Regions from separate parts of the Micromonospora sp. NPDC048999 genome, predicted to be linked through region 1. Evidence: riboswitches for the same ligand, from Rfam matches in the RefSeq annotation. Region 1 holds a riboswitch; each other region holds the start of a gene.
What was found. A riboswitch is a leader RNA that binds a small molecule or an ion and turns the genes downstream of it on or off. The one in region 1 is predicted to bind cobalamin.

Region 1 (2,257 bases):
CCAGGGAGGACACCACCGCGATCGCCGGCTGGTCGGCGAGCAGGGCGGCGAGGGCCCGCGCCTCGGCGGTGCCGCCGAGGATGAGTACTCGTCGTTCGGGAGCGGAAGCTGCGATGGTGCTCATCCAATCAATGCTTTGAACAGTGCGGGCCAGGGCAGCTCTTTCGGTGGCGACCGCGATGCCCGGCCCGCTCCTGCATCCGCATGCGCTACGGCCTCACCGGCCGGCGCCGACCGCTGCCTTCTCCGCCGGGACCGTACGTGCGTGCGTACGGGGTCGGATGAGCGCGCCGAAGAGCAACCCCAGCACGGTCCAGGTGACGAGTTGGGTGCCGAGTGAGGCGAGCCGGAACTTCCAGAGCACGAGGGCGGGGAAGCCGTCGGGGACCTCACTGATCGTCGGAAGGGCCAACTCGACGACAGCGATCAGTATTACGTATGCCCCAACGGCGGCGATGCTGGCGTTCCAGGCACCATAGCGGGGCCCAAGCCAACGCCCGAAGGAGAGGGCGAGAAGCCCGCCGGCGACCGCGATCACGATCATCAGGAAATACAGGCCGGTCCGCTGGCCGAGCGTGTCCGGGTTACCGGTGGCCGGCGGGTTGGCCGGATACTTGAGGAACGGTACGAGCGCGACGGTCACGAAGCCACCGAGTGCGACGAGAGCGGCGGTCGCGCGGGGGCTGAAGCGGCCGATCCGGCCGTACGCGACAGCGAAGGCAAGGGCGAACAGGCCGCCGAGCGCGACGCCGTACACCAGGGTGCCCGTGGCCAGGCCGAGCGTGCTTTGTATGGTGCGGCTGACCAGTTCGGGCTCATCGCCGTGGTCGTGGCCGCCGGCATGTGTGGCCTCGAAGTCGATGGCCTGCCCGACCGGACCCTCACCGAAGAGGGTGGCGAACACGAAGGCGGCGGCGCCGGCGGCGAGGCCGACGATCATCCCCCGGACAAGCAGCGTGCGTGCGGAAAACACGGAGTCTCCCACCGCTCTCAGTGGCAGGGGAAGCCGAGCAGATGGCGACCATCGTGCACGAACTCGTGCACCGTCTCGCCGGAGAACACGGAAAGCACACCCTGTTCCACGCCGACGAAGTACAGCAGCACGGCCGCGAGCACCGCGCCGAAGACAGCCCAGGGCATGATCTGACGCAACGGAATGGCGGCCGGAAGGGGTACGGCGGTGGGGGTGGGCAGTGACACGTCTGCCATGACAGGTACCTCCTTGGGATCAACGCGTCCCATAGCGGGTTTGGCGACGGGGAGGGTCTGACTCCCGGTCATGTGGGCTCAAGCCCTCAACCGGTTACAGTGGCGCGACCGTGCCGGAGTCTCACCGGCTTCCTCCACCATCACGCTGTGCCCTGGACGCTACGGCCGACGGCCTAGGAGTGTCAACGTGAGCAGTCGCCTCATACTGGTCAGCCACGCACCCACCACGGCCACCCGGGCGGCCGCCTTCCCCCAGAACGAGCCGCTCGACGCGCACGGGCTGGCCGACGCGGTGGCGCTCACCAACGCGCTGCCCCGTGCCGACGAGGTCCGCTGCGGGCCGGCGCTGCGCTGCGTGCAGACCGCCACCGCGTTCGGGCTCGTGCCACGGACCGATGAGGGGCTGCGCGACGCCGATCTCGGCCGCTGGGCCGGTCATACGCTGGACGATGTCGCGGCTGCGGAACCGGACGCGGTTGCGGCCTGGCTGACCGACGCGGCCGCAGCACCGCACGGCGGCGAGTCTCTGCACGACCTGCTCGACCGGACTGGCCGCTGGCTTGGCGCCTTGCCCGGCACCGCGCGGACGCTCGTCGCGGTCACCCATCCGATGGTGATCCGCGCCCTGATCGTGAGCGCGATAGGCGCCGCACCTGCCTCGTTCTGGCGGATCGACGTCGCGCCGCTCACCCGGACCGTCCTGCGGGGCGACTCCGGGCGCTGGACGGTGCGGATGACGGCAGGTCCGTTGGCCTGCCGGTAGCGCCTTGTCACATTCGGCGCCGGTGCCTGATGGAGCCGATGGCTACGCATTCACGAGTCGCGTGGGCGCCTGCCGTCAACCGGCACGCTGTCGCGCAGGTGCTCGTCGGTGATACGGACGGCGAGGCCCGCGTCGACGTGTTCGTACCAGGTGTCGTCGGGATACACGACGACGAGCGGGCCGAGGTTGCACGGGAACAGGCAGCCGGTCGCGGTGACCAGGACGTCGTCGTCGCCGAGGCCGTGCTCCTTCAGGCGGTTGCCGAGGGTCGCGGCGACCTGGTCG
Region 2 (2,257 bases), on a different contig from region 1:
GTCGGCGAGCACCAGGCCTCGCCACCGTTGTCGTACTCCGGATACTCGCCTCGGTGGATGTTCTGCGAGTAGCGCGGGACGGGCAGCTCGATGCCCCAGGCGATCCGGCCCCTGCTCGGCGTGACGTTGAACCGGTCCGGCACGTTCGAGCTCATCGCGCCGAGCATCCAGACCCGCGGCGAGGCGGCCTGCCCCGGTGCCCGGTAGAGGGTCAGCCGAAGCTGGTACGACCGCAGCAGCACGCCCTTCGCGGCGTTGTCGATGGAGAAGGTGTCGGTCCAGATGGTCGACCAGGGGTCGCCCTGACCGTCCAGGGTGGCCCGCTTGATGTCCTGGTCCCCGGAGGCCCAGCGGCCCATCACGTACCAGGGAGTCTGCTGGCCGGTGTTGTAGGTGCCGTGCAGCTCGACCTGGATCCAGGTGCCGGCCGGGGTCTCCGCGTTCCACGAGGCGACCAGTTCGGTGGCGTCGAAGCCGATCGCCTGCTCCGGGGAGGTCCAGGTGGCGTACTCCCAGGTGCGGGTGGTGCCGCCGTGCGGGTCGGTGAACCGGGTGGTGCCGACCGGCCGGTCGATGGTGATTCCGGTGCGGTGTCCGGGGATGGCCCGCGTCCCCTGGTGGGTGCCGGTACGCCAGTCCGGGTGCTTCGACCACTCCTGGAAGGTGATCTGCTCGTCGTGCGGACCGGCCGGGAGGTTGTTGCCCGCCTGGGCGGGCGCGGTGGTGGCGAGGAGGGCGAGCGCGGTGACGCCGGCGAGGGCGGCCGCGCGCAACGGTTTCGTGATCATGGGCAGCTCCCAGATGAGAACGCATCGTTGCCGTTCACTGTCGCTCCTGACGGGAATTTTCGCCAGAGCTCGGCATGTGGAAAATCTTTGCCGGCGGAAGCGCGGGGGGTCACACCCACATGTCCCATCCGGGCGATCTTCGCTGGTCGTGCGCTACGGTGCTACCGGCCAAACCGCAGCGAAGCTGGTGCGAAACCGGCGCTGTCCCGCAACTGTGATGCCCCGCTCGCGGCGGGGACGAGCCAGGCCGCCTGCGGCACGGTCGCGACACGCGCTCTCGAGGAAGGGCGCCTCGCGGACGGGTACGCCCAGGCGCTCCCTGTCGGCGAAGCACCACGCTCCTCGACCGACAGGAGGACCGATGTCCAGACGTACCCCCCGGCTTTTCGCCGCCGCCCTCGCGGTCGGCGCTCTCCTGCTCGGCGGCTGCGCCGAGAAGACCTCGACCGACACCCCCGCCGCCGGCGGTAGCTCCGCCGCGTCCTTCCCGGCCACGGTCGGCAAGCTGACCCTGGACAAGCGCCCGGAGAAGATCGTCTCGCTGTCGCCGACCACGACCGAGATGCTCTTCGCCATCGGCGCCGGCGAGCAGGTCACCGCCGTCGACGACCAGTCGAACTACCCGCCGGAGGCGCCGAAGAGTGACCTCTCCGGCTACCAGCCGAACGCCGAGGCGATCGCCGGCAAGAGCCCCGACCTGGTGGTGCTCTCCAACGACCTGAACAAGATCGTTGACCAGCTCACCACGCTGAAGATCCCGGTGCTGCTCACCCCGGCCGCGGCCACGCTGGACGACACGTACCAGCAGATCGCCGACCTGGGCACGCTCACCGGCCACTCGGGCGAGGCGGCGGACCTGGTCAAGAAGATGAAGGACGAGATCACCGCGCTCACCGGCAGCCTGCCGCAGCGGGCGGAGAAGCTCACCTACTTCCACGAGCTGGGCCCGGAGCTCTACACCGCCACCAGCAAGACCTTCATCGGCTCGATCTACGCCCTCGCCGGGTTGGAGAACATCGCCGACCCGTCGGACGCCGACGGCAAGAACGGCGGCTATCCGCAGCTCTCCCAGGAGGTCATCGTCCAGGCGAACCCGGACTTCGTCTTCCTGTCCGACACCAAGTGCTGCGAGCAGACGGCGGCGACGGTCAAGGCCCGCAGCGGCTGGGCCGGCGTCACGGCGGTGAAGAACAGCCAGATCGTCGCCCTCGACGACGACATCGCCTCGCGCTGGGGCCCGCGCGTGGTCGACCTGCTCCGGGTGATCGTCGAGGCCACCGCCAAGGTCCCGGCGTGACCTGTCGGTGAGCGTGCGACCAGCGGACACCGCCGGCCCGTCGGCCGGGACGCCCCGAGCGTCCCGGCCCGCCGGCGTACGCAGGGCCGGGCCGGTGCCCCCGGCCCGGCCGGCCGGGCTGCGCAAACGCTGGCTGGCAGCCGGGATCGGCGCGGTACTGGTCGCGCTGGTC
Region 3 (2,257 bases), on a different contig from region 1:
CCTGATCTGCTTCGCCGCCTGCATCGAGGGGCTGTTCTTCTACGGCGCGTTCGCCTACGTCTACTTCCTGCGCTCCCGCGGCCTGCTGCACGGCCTCGCCTCCGGCACCAACTGGGTGTTCCGCGACGAGTCGATGCACATGGCGTTCGCCTTCGACGTGGTCGACACCGTCCGGGCCGAGGAGCCGGACCTGTTCGACGACGACCTCGCCGACCAGGTGCGGCAGATGCTCGTCGAAGCCGTCGAGTGTGAGGTGCAGTTCGCCGAGGACCTGCTCGGCCAGGGTGTGCCGGGGCTGCCCCTGGCCGACATGCGCGAGTACCTCCAGCATGTCGCCGACCGGCGGCTGGCGCAGCTCGGCCTGAGCGCACACTACGGGTCCACCAACCCGCTCGCCTTCATGGAGTTGCAGGACGTGCAGGAGCTGTCCAACTTCTTCGAGCGCCGGGTGTCCGCGTACCAGGTCGGGGTGACCGGCACCGTCGCCTTCGACGACGACTTCTGAGCACCGTCGCCCGGGGCGAAAACACCGCCCCGGGCGACGGCGGATATGCTGGCTGCGGCGCTGGTTCGCCCGGCCGTGACAGGCCAGGCGTCGTAAGAGGGAACCCGGTGTGAGTCCGGGACTGCCCCGCAGCGGTGAGTGGGAACGACCGCCGTCATCAGCACTGGACCACCCGTGGTCTGGGAAGCGACGGCCAATAGGAGACCGGCCCCCGGTCACGCCCACGAGTCCGAAGACCTGCCCGCGCCGCGCGCACGAGGTGTGCGCGCTGCCGTCGACCTCGCGGGTGGGTCGGGCGGGTGACACGCCGGACGCAGGTCCGGTGTGGCCTCGACGTGCGCGCCCCTGAGCCGGCGGTCCGCTTTCCGAGGACGGACAGACCACAGTGCCTGACACCACCACGATCACCGGCCGGCCGCCGTCGGCCTCCCACCTGACCCTGTCGCAGATCATGGACCAGCACCACACCAACCTGATGGGCACGGTGCACGGCGGCCGGATTCTCAACCTCATCGACTCGGTCGCCGGTGTGGTCGCCGCCCGCCATTCCGACGGGCCGGCCGTCACCGCGGCCATCGACGAGACGGCTTTCCTCCGGGCGGTGCGGGTCGGCGACGTGGTCCACGTGGACGCCCGGATCACCTGGGCCGGCCGCAGCTCGATGGAGGTGGCGGTCAAGGTCACCGCGGACCGGTGGGACCGGGCGGTGCCACCGGTCGACGTGGCGACCGCCCACCTGGTCATGGTGGCCGTCGACGACGCGGGCCTGCCGCGACCGGCGCCACCGCTGCTCCCCGAGACCGAGGCCGACCGGCGCCGCTACCGCGAGGCGGAGATCCGCCGCAGGCACCGGCTGACCCTGCGGCGCGCGCTGCTCGACGGCGTCGAGGAGGGCTGAGTCATGCTCGGACTGTCCATGGCGGTGCTCGCCGGCTACCTCGCCGCGATCGTGGTCCTGATGGTCACGCCCGGTCCGGACATGATGTTCGTCCTCGCCAATGCCATCCGGTACGGCACCCGGGCGGGAGTTGTGGCCGCGCTCGGCGTCGCCGCCGGCGAGGCGGTGCATGTCGCGGCGGTCGTGTGCGGCCTCGCGGCGCTGGTCTCCGCCTCGCCGGTGCTGTTCGCCGCGATCCGATGGGCCGGCGCGGCGTACCTCATCGTGCTCGGGATGCGGGCGCTGCGCGGCGGCGACGGGCCCGGCACCGCCGCAGCGGCGCAGGATCCTCGGGCCGGCCGGGCGTTCCTGCGCGGGCTGGTGACCAACCTGCTCAACCCGAAGATGATCCTGTTCAGCGTGGCGTTCCTGCCGCAGTTCGTCGACCCGGCCGCCGGCGATGTCACCGCGCAACTGGCGCTGCTCGGCGGGCTGTTCGTCGCGGTGCAACTGGCCGTCGATGTCGCCCTCGGCGCCGGTGCCGGGCGGTTGGCCGGGCGGTTGGCCGACGGCCGGTGGTCGCGACGGATCAACCGGATCTGCGCGGTCGCCTTCGTCGCCCTGGGGCTACGCCTGGCCGCGGGCTGACTCTCTGCCCGCCCTGGCCACGGTAGGGCCGGAGGGAGCGTTCCGTGGTCGGAACGCCCCCTCCGGGTGCTGCTGGTGTTACCGGTTAGTTGAACTTGAAGTAGGCGCGGTGCTGGAACCCGTTGTCGAGAGTCAGGACGAACTCACGGCAGGTGCCGGCCCAGCCCTTGTCCGTCTTCCACGGGTAGCTGTACCGGCCGTTGGCGTTGGCCGACATGCTCTGCCCG

Region 2: it holds a riboswitch for cobalamin, as region 1 does, so the genes downstream of both, AB0C02_RS02045 (ABC transporter substrate-binding protein) here and AB0C02_RS22645 (CbtB domain-containing protein) in region 1, are expected to answer to the same signal.
Region 3: it holds a riboswitch for cobalamin, as region 1 does, so the genes downstream of both, AB0C02_RS15415 (acyl-CoA thioesterase) here and AB0C02_RS22645 (CbtB domain-containing protein) in region 1, are expected to answer to the same signal.

Annotation. Positions count from the first base shown of each region.
Region 1 covers NZ_JBEZFI010000025.1:16,720-18,976, reverse strand. The annotation lists gene AB0C02_RS22655 (cobalt-precorrin-6A reductase) at 1-124, opposite strand, end outside; gene AB0C02_RS22650 (CbtA family protein) at 218-973, opposite strand; gene AB0C02_RS22645 (CbtB domain-containing protein) at 991-1,209, opposite strand; cobalamin riboswitch at 1,242-1,379, opposite strand; gene AB0C02_RS22640 (histidine phosphatase family protein) at 1,397-1,972, shown strand; gene AB0C02_RS22635 ((2Fe-2S) ferredoxin domain-containing protein) at 2,023-2,257, opposite strand, start outside.
Region 2 covers NZ_JBEZFI010000001.1:428,076-430,332, reverse strand. The annotation lists gene AB0C02_RS02050 (C39 family peptidase) at 1-788, opposite strand, end outside; cobalamin riboswitch at 915-1,058, shown strand; gene AB0C02_RS02045 (ABC transporter substrate-binding protein) at 1,150-2,085, shown strand; gene AB0C02_RS02040 (iron ABC transporter permease) at 2,180-2,257, shown strand, end outside.
Region 3 covers NZ_JBEZFI010000011.1:131,851-134,107, reverse strand. The annotation lists gene AB0C02_RS15420 (ribonucleotide-diphosphate reductase subunit beta) at 1-505, shown strand, start outside; cobalamin riboswitch at 550-765, shown strand; gene AB0C02_RS15415 (acyl-CoA thioesterase) at 891-1,403, shown strand; gene AB0C02_RS15410 (LysE family translocator) at 1,407-2,030, shown strand; gene AB0C02_RS15405 (M36 family metallopeptidase) at 2,116-2,257, opposite strand, start outside.